Regions from separate parts of the Anaerolentibacter hominis genome, predicted to be linked through region 2. Evidence: a T-box and tRNA genes for the amino acid it is inferred to sense, from the RefSeq annotation. Region 2 holds a T-box; the other regions hold tRNA genes.

Region 1 (5,629 bases), on a different contig from region 2:
AAGAAAAATTACTTCTTCATTCGTACACCTCTTTTCCGTCTCATCACTGTTTTAATATCCTAATGGTATAGCAGGCGTTTTCGTATGTCAAGCCTTATTTTTTTGCCAGAGCAGACGGTTCTCAGCAAATGTGCAGGCCAATCTGCCTTCATCAAGAAGGTATGCCAGATAGGAACGGACTGTACTGCCGACGAGAACATACTGGTTATAATCCATATGCAGGGCATAGTGATCGAAGAGCTGCTTTAATATCTCTTCAAAAGAGATGGGAGTCTCACAGATCCGAAGAAGCTGTTCTATAATTTCTATGACCTTGGCACGATTTAAGTCCGCAAGGGGCCGGATATCCGATACGGCGTCCGCATGGGAGGGAATAAATAAGTCCGCCTCAAGTTTGGATACGTAATCCAGGGTGGCCAGGTAGGATTTTACATCATAGATAAAGGAAACATGATACTTTTCCAGCACCGCCTCGCTGGTGAGGCAGTCAGCCAGAAAGCACACACGATCCGGGGTCATTATGCCAATCATATCAAAAAAATGTCCAGGAAGAGAAAGCAGCTCCATACCAGACGGCAGGGAAAGCATGTCTATCCTGTTTACACTGGATGGCTGGGCCATCAGAAATTTATTCCTCAGAGGTGCGGGGGGATAGGCGCCAAACAGGAAGGAGGGCTCCAGAACAGGGAATTCTGTAAAAGCCGCCTCCGCTCCGGTACAATACGCCGGGCAGCCAAGCCGATCCTGCAATAAACGGTTTCCTCCAATATGATCCGCATTGGAATGGGTATTGATGATGGCCTGGGGTTCCCATTGGTTGGCGGTCAGGATTTTCTGTATCTTTTTCCCGGCCTCTTTGTCATTTCCGGTATCGATCAGTATGACATGGGAATCATCTGTACGGTACATACCGATTTTTGCCGGGCAGTTAATATAAAAGGTATTGGCCGCGGCCTGAATCAATTCATACATCGCTTAGTACTCCTTTCTATCTTGCGGCTGGAATATCCACTGTCTGCAGCCGGGCTGACATCTGCATGTAATCGACTTTGATCTGCCTGTACATGGACAGGATATCCGAACCATATGTTTCTGAGGTTCTGATGATCTGATCATAATTCTGAAGAACGGTATTGACGACCAGCGGACATAGTTTACCGGAATCCCGCATATCGGCCAGAACAGACATCGTCTTTTCTCTGTTGAAGGCATCCTTGTAACTCCTTCTTCTTATCAGCGCGCTGACGATATCAGCCACCGCCACGATCCGTTCAGCCAAAGTTAAATCCGCGCCTGTAAGCTGACGGGGATATCCGGTGCCGTCCAGTTTTTCATGGTGGCGCACCGCAATGCGGTTGATCTCGGAATTGACGTCGCCGCCCAGAATCTGTTCTGTTATCACCACATGATTCTTCATAATCTCCATTTCAGCAGGTGTCAGAGGACCTGGCTTTTCCAGTATTTCAATGGGACAGGCCACCTTTCCCACATCGTGAAGAAGCGCCCCGAAATATATTTTCCGGATTTCAGATTGTTCAAGATTCAGAAGTTCTCCGATCACCTGGCTCACCGATACCGTGGTGATGGTGTGAAGAACCATAAATTCACTCCGAAAGTCAATCGCATAGGCGATCATTGAGAGAAACTGCTGCTTTTCTGTGTAGGTAAATACCGCATTCCTGGTGATATCGGTTAAGCAGGAACCGGCATCCCTTTTTCTGAGGCTGCCAAGCAAATCTGACTGGCCGGCCGCACGGAGAAATAAGTCAGCCCAATAAGGAGAGAACAGGGAACCCCTCTCTTTACGAACGTAAGACAGGCAATATTCCGGATCTTTATACTGCAGCAGAATGTCCATCCGGTCCGCAAGCATTATCAATCCGGCGTAATGGGATTCATTCAGCCGAGCGGCAAAACGGTCAGTAATAGAATCACAGGGATTGCAGGCCTGTCTGGTCTGGAACGCTGCGTAAGCGTGAAAAGGCAGATGATGAAAGAGAAGAATATCTGCATATTCAAAAAAAGGAGAAAAGTTTTTCAGATAAAGATAGCTGTAGACAGAGTGCCGCCAGAAGTTCTGACTCTCAAACTGCATCATATCATTAATATCTTCCGTCTTATACGCTCCGATATCATGCAAAAGCCCCAGCAGAGAAAGATTGATCAATTCCCGCTCATCCAGTTTCCCTTCTTCCGACAATATAGAATGTATAAGAACAGCGACCCGCTCTCCGTGGCCGACCAGCCGTGGGTCCACACAGCCCAGTGTTCTTCTTATGATTTGTATGATATCGATGCTGCTGATTACTTTCATAACGTACCTTCCCATACTATTGAAATAAGATTATTCTAACATAATAAAGCCGGAAAAACTATGAAAAATCACCTGGAACAGGGAAAAGAAATGTGGGAGATCAGCCTGAAATTCCATGAAAAAAGAACCCATTCTTAAAGATTTAAGAAGGATTCTGTCTGAAAATAAAAGAAATGGAGACAACAGGACTCGAACCTGCGACCCTCTACACGTCAAGCAGATGCTCTCCCAGCTGAGCTATGTCTCCATATCGGAATTATAACACAGACGGGGTGAGAAATGCAATAAAATAAGCGGATAACGGGAATCGAACCCGCCTCTCCAGCTTGGGAAGCTGGCGTTCTACCAATGAACTATATCCGCCTGGTAAAGATTATTATAATGTTTTTAGCGGAAAAGTCAATAAGGATTGTTCCGATTCTTAAAAGATAACAAGCCGGCTTCCTATTTTTTCTGCAGATAGGATGCGAGAATATCAATAAATTCACCGGTAGACGGCTTGGTTTTCAGAGGATATCCCGCAATCTGCTCCAGAAAGGTTCTGTTTCCTCTGAACCAGCAGACTTCGATTACTGTGCGCAGATTGCGCTCGACGCAGGGCACCGTTGTTTTAAAATGCTTTGCAACATCCGGATAGAGACATTTTGTGATAAAAAGCAGCCGGTTCTCATCCTCCAGAGCCAGCGAAATGGAATAAGCCAGAAAATGGTATCCCCGGTATGTTGCGGGAATCCCAAGCTTGCGTATTAGCAGATATGCTTCAGACAAAATCAAACCCACACTTTCTATTGTTTTTTCTATGCCGCAGGCTGACAGGATGTATCAGACGAAGATGAGATAACCGGCGGTCCAGGTTATGTTACTGCACAATAGCTTTAAATCCGAAATATCTGATTTAAAAAGACAAATTTTTACAAGGCATCTTTCGTTTCTATGGTTTCCGACAAGCTTTTTATGACAATCTGACAAAATACGACTTGCAGAGGAGCAGCAGAGATGGGCTATAGTCTGACACGGGCCTGGATGGCGATATGCAGCTAAATTTAAAAAACGTTAAGATTTTCCTAAGATATACTCCTTTCATGCCGGTCAGAAATCCTGTATACTGAATACAGACAGGCATGGATTTGGAGGGATTTAGATGAAGGGACGGGTAATGATCGTCGACGATGAAAAGGAAATTGCCGATCTGGTGGAGATATACTTGAAGAACGACGGATTTGAGACAGAGAAATTTTACAATGGAACTGAAGTGCTGAAACGGATGGAAGAAGAAAATCCGGACCTTATTCTGCTGGATGTAATGCTTCCCGATATGGATGGTTTTGCAATCTGCCGGAAGATAAGAGAAAAGTATAATTTTCCTGTCATTATGCTGACGGCCAAGGATCAGGATCTGGACAAGATTACAGGACTTACCATGGGGGCGGATGATTATATAACCAAGCCCTTTCATCCTCTGGAGCTGTTGGCCAGGGTAAAAGCGCAGATGCGCCGTTACACGACCTATAATCAGCTAGAGACAGAGCCAAAGGGCAACGTGATTGCGTTCTCCGGGCTGGTGATTAACCAGGATGATTATTCCTGTATGCTCAACGAGAAAGAAGTTTCACTCACACCCACTGAGTTTGCCATTTTGTGGCATCTTTGCAGTAACAGAGGCAAGGTGGTAAGTTCTGAGGAACTGTTCCGGGAGGTGTGGGGTGAGAAATATTATACCAACAGCAACAATACGGTGATGGTTCACATTCGGCATCTGCGGGAAAAAATGCATGACAGTGTGGAGTGTCCCAAATATATTAAAACAGTATGGGGAGTAGGGTATCGAATTGACGAGTGATTTTAAACGGCTGAAAAGGAAATTCCTGGGTTCCATTGTGATGTGTACACTGGGCGCGCTGGCGGTTCTGGCTGTTATCATGAAAGTCTTTGTAGACGGCCTGCTGCAGGCCCCTTTTGCAGAAGGGTTTGTGCGGCTCTGCCAGAAACTGTTTCATATGTCCTACTACGACGGTGTGGCAATATACCAGTATATTTTTCTTGAAAAAAAGGCCCTCTGGATAGCGCTGGCCTTTTTCCTGCTGCTTATTGTAGCAATTTACATTGCCCTGAACCGGTTTACGGCGTATTTTACACAGATCAATCATGGGCTTGACCATCTGATCCACCCATCGGAAGAACCGGTTTCTTTTAAACCAGAGCTGGAATTTATGGAACGTAAGTTCACAGAAGTAAGCGCAACCCTGGAAAAGCGGGAAAAGGATGCCAGGGATGCGGAGCAGAGAAAAAATGATCTGGTTCTCTACCTGGCCCATGATATAAGGACTCCGCTGACGTCGGTTATCGGGTATCTGAGCCTTCTGGAGGAGGCCCCGGATATGCCGGTGGAACAGAGGGCAAAATACACGAAGATCACGCTGGAAAAGGCATATCGTCTGGAACAGTTGCTCAATGAGTTTTTTGAAATAACCAGGTACAATCTTCAGACCATCATTCTGAATAAAGAGGAAATTCACCTGGACTTTATGCTGCTGCAGATTGCAGACGAATTCTACCCTATTCTGGAGTCGGAGGGGAAAACCATAGAGGTTCATGTTCCGGATAATCTAACCATAATCGGGGATGCGGACAAGCTGGCAAGGGTATTTAACAACATTCTTAAAAATGCGGCGGCATACAGCAGTCCGGATACGGTCATCGAAGTTGAAGTGGTACAGGAAGGAGCGGAGACGGTAATCAGCTTTAAAAATAAGGGTAAGCTGATACCGGAAGCACAGCTGAATCAGATATTTGAAAAGTTTTATCGGGTGGACTCATCCAGGACCAGCAGTACGGGCGGTTCCGGGTTGGGCCTGGCGATTGCCAGGGAGATTGTAAATGCCCATGGCGGGAGCATTGCCGCGAAAAGCGGCGCGCAAGGAACTGTTTTTACAGTCCGGCTTCCATCAAAATAAATAGAAGATTATGTTCTGCCCTGCCGAAAAGCGGGCCGTCCCGGATCATTCATTTGAATATCCGGAACGGCCCGCTTTTGATATTACTTTGATACATATTAAGGGCTTTTATCTATTTTAATTAAGAAATCATTAATGAATGATAAGAGGGCATTAAAAAATAACCCGATCAAGTCTGTTATGCTAATAACAAGAGGTACAAAATACCGCGGGCTCAAGCTTCGCGGAGAACGAATGAAAACAGAAAGAAGGAATAAGGGGTATGAATAACGAGATGGAAAGAGAAAAAGTTGCGGTTTTATTTGGAGGATGTTCCACAGAATATAGTGTGTCACTGCAGTCTGCGTATGCGGTCATTACC
Region 2 (5,629 bases):
CTTCTTGATACTCCGGCCAGGAAGAAATCATAATAGATTCTTCCTCCTGCTGTATCGTACAGAAGATTTCCTCCGTTACAAACGGCATATAGGGATGAAGCAGCTTTAATGAGGTAGTTAAAACGGTGCGAAGCGTCCAGATAGCCGCCGCCTTTGTCGTATCTTCTTCCCCGTAGAAACGGGGTTTTACCATCTCAATATACCAGTCGCAGAATTCTTCCCAGATAAAATCATAGATCTTCTGTACCGCAATGCCAAGCTCATAGCTTTCCATATTATCGGTAACATCCCGTACCAGGTCATTGCACTTGGACAATATCCATTTGTCCGCCTGGGTAAGCTCAGAAAGCTTCACATCCTGCCCGCACAGCGCTTCGCCCGCCTGCTCCATATTCATTATAATAAACCGTGAAGCATTCCATACCTTATTGGCGAAGTTCCGGCTGGCTTCCACTCTCTCCCAATAAAAGCGCATATCATTTCCAGGAGCATTTCCGGTAATCAGGGTAAGACGCAGGGCATCCGCGCCGTATTTATCAATCACTTCAAGAGGGTCAATTCCGTTGCCCAGCGATTTGCTCATCTTACGCCCCTGGGAATCTCTCACAAGGCCGTGGATCAGCACTGTATGGAACGGCGTTGTTCCCATATGCTCCAGCCCGGAAAATACCATACGGATAACCCAGAAGAAAATGATATCATAGCCTGTTACCAGTACGTCCGTGGGGTAGAAATAATCCAGATCCTCTGTTTTATCCGGCCAGCCCAATGTGGAAAATGGCCACAGCGCCGAGCTGAACCAGGTATCTAGTGTGTCCTCATCCTGCGTCAAATGAACGGAACCGCACTTCGGACATACAGCGGGCGCTTCTTTTGCTACTACGATCTCCCCACATTCGTCACAATAGTATGCAGGAATCCGGTGTCCCCACCACAGCTGTCTGGAAATACACCAGTCGCGGATATTTTCCAGCCAGTGAAGATAGATCTTGTCAAACCGCTCCGGCACAAATTTCAAATCCTGATTTTTCAGAGCTTCAATCGCCGGTTTTGCCAATTCTTCCATTTTAACAAACCACTGCTGTTTTACCATAGGTTCAATGGTCGTCTTGCAGCGGTCATGGGTACCGACATTGTGAACGTGTTCTTCTACACGAACCAGCAGGCCCAATTCTTCCAGTTCTTTTACAATGGCCCTGCGGGCCTCATAGCGGTCCATTCCCTTGAATTTGCCGCCATTGCCGTTGATGGTTCCATCGTCGTTTAAAATATTGATCTCCGGCAGATTATGACGCTTCCCTACCTCAAAGTCATTGGGGTCATGAGCCGGCGTAATCTTTACGACACCCGTTCCAAACTCACGGTCTACATAGGAATCGGCCACAATCGGGATCTCACGGTTCATCAGGGGCAGCATTACGCTCTTTCCAACCAGATGGGTGTAGCGCTCATCCTCCGGATTAACCGCCAGAGCCGTATCACCCAGCATCGTTTCCGGACGGGTTGTGGCTATTTCCACAAATTCATCGCTGCCTACAATCGGATATTGAATATGCCAGAAATGCCCGCTCTGCTCCTCGTGCTCTACCTCCGCATCCGAGATAGAAGTCTGGCATATCGGACACCAGTTGATAATCCGGGAGCCTTTATAGATATAGCCTTTGTTATACAGATTAACGAATACTTCCGTAACAGCCCTGGAACATCCTTCATCCATGGTAAAACGTTCCCTGTCCCAGTCACAGGATGAGCCCAGTTTTTTCAGCTGGCTGATGATACGTCCGCCGTACTCTTCCTTCCACTCCCAGGCGCGCTCAAGAAAGCCATCACGGCCCAGATCCTCTTTCTCGATTCCTTCTTCTTTCAGCTGTTGGATAATCTTGACCTCGGTCGCTATGCTGGCGTGATCCGTGCCCGGCTGCCAGAGTGCATTATAGCCCTGCATCCGTTTAAAACGAATCAGAATATCCTGCATGGTGTTGTCCAGTGCATGGCCCATATGGAGCTGCCCGGTAATATTTGGAGGCGGAATCACAATCGTAAATGGTTTTTTACTTCTGTCTACTTCAGCGTGAAAATATTTTTTATTCATCCACTTTTCATAGAGGCGGTCTTCAATCGCCTGTGGATTGTACGTCTTTTCAAGATTTTTCATCCTGTTTCTCCTTCCTTAGCGTAAATAACTTTTTTGGTTTAAAATCCCACAGCACAGCCTGCTAGTATGGGATGGCCGGTTCTGATGTAAGATTTTAGAATAGGTATGGCTCGCTTGATTTACTCTTCCTGCGCCGGACTCGCTTGCTTATGTCCGGCTCAGGGTAACAAGAAAGGTGGTACCGCGTTTCGAAAGGACGAAAACCGTGGTACCACCTTTATTCATACTGCAAACAGGTTTCTGCACCTGTAACATACAATATCTCAGCCGTCATTAACGGAACGACCCGTTATTTCTTACTCTGTTCGGAAATACTGTTCCGGAGCTACCTTCGGCAGATACTTCTTTGAACCTTCTTTCAGCCAGCGAAAGATTCTCTCTGAAAAGGTTATCCGCTTACTCCTCTCCTTCACTACATTTATGCTATTTGATTGCCTTTCGGCTCTTGGTTATTCACTATAGTATGCGAATCCGTACGATCTGTCAAGGGGGTCTGTACATTTAAGCTGCACAGGCAGATTCGGACAGCCGCTTTTCTGCTTCGTGAATCTGCCATCTAATTAGAACGGCAGTTTGCCATCCGGCTGCAGACCTGACCAACCTGTCTGCTCCATGTTCATAATTGCTTCCATATCTTCGTTTGAAATTTCAAAGTCAAATACTTCCGTATTCTGAATAATTCTATCTTTATGAACAGATTTCGGCATCGGCAGTACGCCGTACTGAAGACAGAACCGGATACACAGCTGTGCAACGGATTTGTTGTATTTCTGTGCAATGCCTTTTAAGAATTCATTGTTCAGGACTGCGCCGCTGCCAAGCGGACTCCATGCCTCCACTACAATGTCATTTGCCTTGCAGTATTCTACCAGTTCTTTCTGAATATATCCAGGATGGATTTCAATCTGATTCACCATCGGTTTTACCGTATAATTCAATGCATCAATATGATGAACGTAGAAGTTGCTCAGTCCGATCGCACGCAGAACGCCTTCTTTATATAAATCTTCCATGGCTCTCCATGCGTCCCTGTTCTTCTCCTGCCAGCAGTCTTTATGAGGGGTGGAAATCGGCCAGTGGATTAACAGTAAATCCAGATATTCACAACCCAGTTTTTCAATGGATTCACGGACAGCTGCTTTTGTATCTTCATAGTCTTTTCTGTCACACCATAATTTTGTCGTAATGAAAATATCTTCTCTCTTCAGTCCAGCCGCTGCAAGACCTTCCTTGATACCATCGCCTACGCTCTGCTCGTTGTGATAAGCCTGCGCCGTATCAATATGACGGTATCCGGCAATAATTGCTTCTTTCGTTGACTCACGCGCCACATCCCCGTCCGGAGTCTGCCAAGTACCATATCCCACACAGGGAATAGTCACACCGTTATACATTGTGTACACATCTGTTAACCCTTTCATAATTACCTCCATGTCTGAGCTGATTTTAGTGAAGACACGCACATGGGAAACCGCGCAGGCGATATCCCATGCAGCGTCAAAGCTGTTTGAGGCTCCGGCTCAAACAGCCGATCGAAAAATCATCACAACTGTGGAATTTTTCAATCTTAACCTTCCGTGCTAACTACAGTTTGGCTGCAGTTATTTGTTTCGTTCTGTACTCTCCCTACAGGCCGGTCTAAAACCGGCATCTCTGCCCTGAACCCCACCCTCATCCGGAGCCATGCACCGCGCATCCGCAAACTTGCGTTGTGATACTGCGGTCATGGGCACAGCTATCCGCTGTCCGATACCGGGATCAGGGACTGCATGTCCATATCATATGGCCAAATGGCAAAACCAACTTGTCATACAACACCATGCATAAATTATGATACACCAAATATTAGCATTTGACAAGCTTGCTTCAACCTTTTCACCGCTATTTTACGTCCACTTGGTATTTTCATTTTTCTTTCCACATAAGCTAATAAAAAAACGAGGATATCAATAAATATGCCAGGTATTTTTGGACGTGGTTCCGAATTTTTAAAAGCAGCTCTGCCCTATGTTGATCCGGCCACCGGGGAACGGCTGAGCCTTATCTTAAAAGTAGCTGAATTATCCGACTCGATACATAATGCGGGTCAGACACCGGATCTTTCGGCAGCTTCCATAGGGAATGAACAGCCACTTGATATGGAGGGTCTGCTTTCTTCTGTACGCCCCCTCTGTATGGGGAGAGAGCTGGAAATGGTGGATATGATGTTAAACTTTGTCAAAGTCCGCAAGATGTACTCCACCTATTCCAGTTTTTCCGGCAAGAGACCGGGACTTGGAGCCGGTAACCCTCTGTTCGACATGCTTATGCAGCAGATGTCACCGGAACAGAGACAAAACTTTGATGCGATGCAGTCTATGTTGTGAACGCCTGCCTACAACCTGCAGACCGCAGAAATTCGCGATGAAAACAGAAAGGAGGCTTTTATGCCGATGAACTGGTCGGACAATCCCGCATTTCGGAATATGGACCCCAGAAAAATGGAGCTGCTGAACAATTTAGCTGCCGCGGGGAAAGGAAAGTCTACTGAACAGATGGTTCCTCTTATCATGCAGACTATGGATCAGCTGAAACGGGAAAACATAGCTTTTACCAGAGAAGAGTCCCAGATGATGATGGATATTTTATCCGAGGATCTTCCGCCAAAGGACAAAGCCAGATTTCAGATGGTGAAAAATATGATGGGCTGGAGCTAAACAACAGTCCGATTCACGCTCCCTTCTTGCATTCCATCTGAAACAGGACTACAATATTTCTAACCCGTTGGTTTCCGGGAGGAAGGGCCTCTGTACGTTCAGAGGTCTAGTCAGAGTTCAAGCTCAAACACAGGATTATTCTTGATTACTCCTGACTGCCGGCGGGGTTTTTTACAGATGTGCTGTAACGAAAAAATATAAGGATGCCGCAGACAGATACTGTTTCTGAACAGAGTGTCTGTCTGATGGTGTCCTTTTTTTATTACATCGGAAAGTTCTCCACTCTGACCAAAGACAGGCTGCTTTATTCCGGATACATTTCGGATACATTCCAATTTTATCATGGAAGTAGATAAGACTCCCCCCTCTATAGGTGGTGAGTAAATAACAAATTCGTCTTGGTGGAAGCCCAGTCTCCTTCCAAGATAAAGCCTCCGGCGGATTGCAGAGCCGCACAGATGTATTATGTCATGCAAAGCATGACGTGCGGCTCGCAACAAGTACGCCGAGGTGTACTTGAATATACAGTTAAGTAATATAGGAATGAGGGGGCACAGAATGATTCAAATACTAATTGTAGAGGATGAGCCGAATATAGCAGAATTGATACAGATTGCCCTTCAGAAAGCTGAGTATGGCTGGGATTATGCCCCGGATGGCAAAGTCGCAGCGGATAAGCTGGAAGAAACCGATTATGACCTGGTCCTGCTGGATATCATGCTGCCGGAATTTGATGGATATGAGTTAATGGAATACATTGAGCCTCTGGGAATTCCGG
Region 3 (5,629 bases), on a different contig from region 2:
GTTATGTGCTGGATACCCAGAGGAAGCTGGTAGGAACGGTTTCTCTGCGCCGTCTGCTGCTGAGCGAGAGCGAAGCGACGATCGGCAATATCATGCACGATAATGTCATTACGGTGACCACTCTTACTGACCAGGAGGAAGTTGCCCAGGACTTTAAAAAATACGACTTTAATACGATGCCGGTAGTGGACAGCGAGAACCGGCTTGTAGGTATCATAACGGTGGATGACGTGGTGGATATTATCGAGCAGGAAGCCACGGAAGATATTGAAATGATGGCAGCTATCACGCCGACGGACAAACCTTATATGAAAACCGGAGTGTTTGAGACGTGGAAGAAGCGTATTCCCTGGCTGCTCCTTCTGATGATTTCCGCTACATTTACCGGCCGGATTATTGCGTCTGCGGAAGATGCCCTTTCCGCCTATGTTATCCTGACCTCCTTTATCCCGATGTTAATGGATACGGGCGGTAATTCCGGCGGCCAGGCCTCTGTTACGATTATCCGCGGACTGTCGTTAAATGAGATTGAATACAGGGACGTACCCAAAATTGTCTGGAAGGAAGTGCGGGTGGCGGTGCTGGCGGGTGTTACCCTTGCGGCAGCCAATTTCGCCAAGATGATGATTATTGACCAGGTCGGAGTCAGCATTGCCTTCGTGGTCTGTCTGACGCTGGTGCTGACTGTCACGGTGGCAAAGGTAGTGGGATGTACGCTGCCCATATTGGCAAAGCGGATCGGATTCGATCCCGCTGTTATGGCAAGTCCTTTCATTACGACGATTGTAGACGCAGTTTCACTGCTGATTTATTTCCAGATTGCAAGGCTGCTTCTGGGCATATAGACACCGGGGCGTACTTGAAAAAGGAGAACACTATGAACTGGGAGCCGTGGACAGGATGCTACAAAGCCAGCGATGGCTGCACAAACTGCTATTTTTATGGCCCGCATGCCAAACGCTATGGTCAGAATAAGATAGAAAAAACCGATAAATTCGACTGGCCTGTCAGAACGAACGCAAAAGGGGAATACAATATTAAAGGCAATAAAATTCTGGCAACCTGCTTTGCAACTGATTTTTTCCTTCCGGAGGCGGATGAATGGCGTAAAGAGGTCTGGGCCATGATCAAACAACGATCCGATATCGATTTTTTGATCTTAACGAAGCGGATCGACCGTTTTCCTGTATCCCTTCCTGCTGATTGGGGCGATGGATATGAAAATGTAAATATCGGCTGTACGGTGGAAAATCAGGAAGCGGCTGATTACCGGCTCCCGTTATTTTTGTCTTATCCGATCAGGAGGCGTTTTATTGCCTGCGCACCGCTTTTGGAGGCAATTGATCTGACGCCCTATCTGCATGGTATTGACCACGTTACTGCGGGTGGAGAAACAGGCCGGGAAGCACGTGAGTGCAACTATGACTGGGTACTGGATATTCGGGAGCAGTGCGTGAATGCAGGAGTGACGTTCTGGTTTAAAAATACCGGTTCAATTTTCAGGCGGGACGGTATCGTATCAAAAATCAATCCGTTTAAGCAGTCAAGTCTGGCGAAAGAGCTTGGAATTGATATTTCCGACGGAAAAAGGTTATTTTAATAAAACGGTAAATCCTCGCCCGCCGGGCTGTGGATTTACCGTTTTATTATGGAAGTAGATAAGACTCGTAGCAAGTACGCCGAGGCGTACTTGAAATGTTCAGGAAACCTGATTATACAATCATACGGATTTTCCGGGGCGTAACCTGAAAGACCGCGTGATCGATACACCCTACATACTCTCCGTCCGCGTGGGTGATGAGCGGTTCATCCGCCGCTATCTCAATCCTTGCTCCATGTACTTCCCCGGTGCCCTTTACTCCCATATGGCGGCCTGAAAAAGCCAGTGGAAGCAGAAGCATCGCTTTCCATTTGGGCATCTGGTAGATGATGCAGGCAGACAGTTTTCCGTCGGACATATCCGCATGAGGCGCCATCTTAAAACCGCCGCCCTCGTAGGGCTGATTCATGGGAGACACAAACAGGACGTCCTGATAACGGGTCCAGGGACCATGATCCACCCGGAGACGTATATCCACCGGTTTATACTTCAGAAGAACTTTCAGGGAGAGGCACATATAAGAAAGCTTTCCCAGGTGAAGTTTATTCAGGAGCTTCTTGGCCGGGGAAGATAGATTGGCTTTGCAGATAGCCGCATCATAGCCCATCCCGGCACTTCCCGCATAACGCCTGGTCTTTCGGTCTGTCTGTATGATGCCATGGTCAATCCAGACAATCCTGCCAGCCAGAATATGCTCCAGAGCCTTCGCCGGATCTTTGGGGATACTTAAGCTTCTGGCGTAATCATTGCTGGAACCGGATGGTATGTAACCGAGTATGACATCTTCGTAAGTTTCAATGCCATTGATGACTTCGTTTACCGTCCCGTCTCCGCCTACGATCACGATTGTTTTCTCTTCCGGATACCTGCGGCAGAGGTCTCCTGCTATTTTAACAGCATGGAATTCATAGTGGGTAAAATGATGTGTATAGGCAATGCCCTTCTGATCCAGAAGCTGCTTAACGGATTCCCAGACTTCCTGGCCCTTGCCGGTTCGGGATCTGGGATTGATGATAAAGTGATACATGGCAATTCCTCTTTCGTTTGATTTTACAGGGAAGCAGTACTAAAGCCCTGGCGGAGCGTTATAAAAATATTATAGGGGAAGGCCTGAGGCAAGTCAACAAAAGGAAGGATGGAAGGAAAGTTAATATTTGTAAAAAAAGAGGTTGACAAAAGGGACAGGACTTAATATAATATCAAAGTGACTTGATTACGGGATCTTAGCTCAGCTGGGAGAGCATCTGCCTTACAAGCAGAGGGTCACAGGTTCGAGCCCTGTAGGTCCCACTTCTGTAATAGCGATATTACGGGTCACATGGCGGAGTAGCTCAGTTGGCGAGAGCACACGGTTCATACCCGTGGTGTCGGCGGTTCAAATCCGTCCTCCGCTACGAATAAAAACCGGTACGCATTGCGTACCGGTTTTTTTGTTATATAGGAATGTTTGGAGAAATTTCCTGTATAACGAAAAACATCCTATGCGCACTCGCGCATCGATTTATATCTCTGTTGACAGCATCCGGATAGACGGGGACAGACGCAGTTCCTCTGGGGAAATACCCTGGCGGGAAAGGTAGTTTATCGCCGTATCGAACTGCTGCACGGTTAATTCATGAAAGGTCCTGCTGCACTGTTTATAATCATTATTTTTCAAATGCTGAATCATCATTTCTGTAAAAGTCATATCAGCCCTGGCCTGGTAAAGTTTCCAATGTTCTTCCAATGAGGCTCTCAGCGGATACCCCCAGAGAAAGAGACCATATATTTTGGAATAGATTTCCCTGATCCCATTTAATGGGTGGTTTTCTGCTATAAAAATCAGGATATGCCATACGGTCCGCTCACACTGCCCATTTTGCCGGTTCCCCGCCAGCTGGTCAATAAAAGCGTTCAGTCTTTGCCGGGATACATGATTAAGAAGATCAAGCATGATCCCTTCACAGGAATACACGATAAGCTCAAAAGCCTGGATGAAAAGGGCCAGGTTCTGGCGAACGGCAGGACTGTTTAAATCTGGCTTATTACACTGCTCTCCCATAGTGTAAATACGCGTTCCCACTCCATTAACAGAGTGGGCAGCGCCTGCCTGGTTCAATAAGGTGATAGTCCGCCGTACCGTGCTGATAGAAATACCATATTTTTTCGAAATCTTTTCGTAGGAAGGCAGATAATTATGACTGCTGTATTCTCCCATGTAGATATCGTGCAGGATACGTATGGCCAGACTGTAGCAAAGCTGCGGACGGTCACGGTAAATTCGCCAGACAAATGGCGTACGATCTTCTTTTGAAGCAGGAGCAGAACCCGATGCCATATGTTCTTTCAGACGTGCTATATCCCTTCTTTGATAATCCAGAAGCATATTGTGTACGGCATCCCGGTCATAGCGGCGTACCTGGGCAATCAGCGACTGCATACGGTTTTGTACAAGACCTGCATCGTAAGGCAGCGGCCAGGTGGACGTCCGTGCAAAGGGAAACCCATGAAACATGGATGTTTCCCAAAAGAGATTTAAGGCCAGTGAATTATTCAGCTTCTGCAGAGTATAGCTGTAGAAACGAAACAGGTCATCCGGCTGAGCACGTTCTGATAAACAGGTAAGATAGGCAAGATCCGCATCGTTCATGTTCCTCAGACATTCCATGTGCAGTGGAATAAAGATGAATTCCCCAGCTTCGTAAAGGTCGAAAAAATCTTCCCGGCGATGGGAATAAAAACTGCGAACGAAATAAAGCCGTTCCTTCTCGGTCTGCCGGAATAAAATCCTGGTTGTCTGGCCGCTGTACATAGAAATATATCCTTCCGTTCTCAGACGCCGAAGCGCGGCTTTTACCGTTTGTGCACCCACACTGAATTCACGGCATAGTGTATCAATGGTGGGCAGAGTATCACCATAGCTATAATACCCGAATTGTATACGCAGCAGAAAATATTCATAGATCAGACTGGAAAATTGATGGTTGTCGTTCAAACGTTATATGCCTCCATGTTCCTTTTGACAATACTGTACCATTTTTCGGGTGAAAACGCCATAAATCATTGAGAACACAAGAAAATTATGATATACTCGAAAGGAACTATTATGAACAAGGTGTTTGCTTTTCAGGATGTATAGTGTCTGCTGGAATTTAGCTGCGGCAGAAGGCATATTAGATGAGGAGGAACTGTAAGGATGATGGAAGATGATATAGAGATGGACACAGAAGACATAAGTTCGAAATTTACACCTGCTGATTATGAATACAGCACACTGATGCAGCTTTTGGGTGTCAGTGTAAGTAAACACCTGCTGGACGAACATTTTACGCTGGTCTGGGCAAATAAGTTTTATTATGAGTTTACCGGATGGCCGAAGGAGGAATACGAAGCCACATTCCATAACAGACCGGATCTTTATTATAAAGATGACCCAAAAGAATGGAAAGAGCTGTCGGACGCAGTTTATGAGGCGATTCGGACAAAGAAGAACGGATATAAGCTGCTTTCCCGTTTCCGAAGGAAAAGCGGAGACTTCATCTGGATACAGCTCTCCACACTGTTCGCGGATGAATATATCAACGGGGTTCAGGTTGCCTATACGGTTATGACGAATATAGATGATGTGGTACGGATGCAGAAGGAGCAGTCGGTAACTTACGAGAGCCTGCCGGGCTTTGTGGCAAAATACCGGATCGACCCTCATCTGCGCCTGACGCTTCTGGAAGGCAATTCCAAATTTATGGAATATTTCGGAGCCGGCAAAGACGGGGCCGAAGGCATATTGCATCGGCAGAATATCGTGGACAATATGGATGTGATCATGGAGCAGCGGGAGAAGCTTCTGGCGGGGGAACCGGTGCATTTTGTCATGCGGGTGGAAAGCCGTCTTGGACAGTCTCTGTGGCTGCAGGTCAGCGCCGACTGTGTGGACTGGCAGGAGGGCTGCCCGATATACCTGGTGATTTTTATTGATATCACCGATGTCACCGAGCTGCGGCATATGCAGAAGAAACTGACCGAACAGACGGAGGCGCTCAAGGATGCTTT

The links. The T-box of region 2 lies ahead of ABCW47_RS14030 (valine--tRNA ligase). A T-box ahead of a tRNA ligase gene usually reads a tRNA of that ligase, here a tRNA-Val.
Region 1: it encodes a tRNA-Val, which carries the amino acid that the T-box ahead of ABCW47_RS14030 (valine--tRNA ligase) is inferred to sense. The anticodon was not compared.
Region 3: it encodes a tRNA-Val, which carries the amino acid that the T-box ahead of ABCW47_RS14030 (valine--tRNA ligase) is inferred to sense. The anticodon was not compared.

Annotation. Positions count from the first base shown of each region.
Region 1 is NZ_JAWDIX010000001.1:377,174-382,802, forward strand. It holds gene ABCW47_RS01610 (MBL fold metallo-hydrolase) at 88-972, opposite strand; gene ABCW47_RS01615 (HD-GYP domain-containing protein) at 989-2,314, opposite strand; tRNA gene ABCW47_RS01620 (tRNA-Val) at 2,489-2,561, opposite strand; tRNA gene ABCW47_RS01625 (tRNA-Gly) at 2,607-2,677, opposite strand; gene ABCW47_RS01630 (sporulation initiation factor Spo0A C-terminal domain-containing protein) at 2,759-3,082, opposite strand; gene vanR (VanR-ABDEGLN family response regulator transcription factor) at 3,456-4,154, shown strand; gene ABCW47_RS01640 (sensor histidine kinase) at 4,144-5,268, shown strand; gene vanG (D-alanine--D-serine ligase VanG) at 5,543-5,629, shown strand, end outside.
Region 2 is NZ_JAWDIX010000005.1:133,006-138,634, reverse strand. It holds gene ABCW47_RS14030 (valine--tRNA ligase) at 1-2,155, opposite strand, end outside; T-box leader at 2,345-2,577, opposite strand; gene ABCW47_RS14025 (aldo/keto reductase) at 2,716-3,576, opposite strand; gene ABCW47_RS14020 (hypothetical protein) at 4,111-4,521, shown strand; gene ABCW47_RS14015 (hypothetical protein) at 4,582-4,851, shown strand; gene ABCW47_RS14010 (response regulator transcription factor) at 5,410-5,629, shown strand, end outside.
Region 3 is NZ_JAWDIX010000002.1:160,069-165,697, forward strand. It holds gene mgtE (magnesium transporter) at 1-845, shown strand, start outside; gene ABCW47_RS09940 (DUF5131 family protein) at 878-1,600, shown strand; gene ABCW47_RS09945 (diacylglycerol/lipid kinase family protein) at 1,713-2,627, opposite strand; tRNA gene ABCW47_RS09950 (tRNA-Val) at 2,818-2,890, shown strand; tRNA gene ABCW47_RS09955 (tRNA-Met) at 2,921-2,994, shown strand; gene ABCW47_RS09960 (GntR family transcriptional regulator) at 3,102-4,574, opposite strand; gene ABCW47_RS09965 (response regulator) at 4,776-5,629, shown strand, end outside.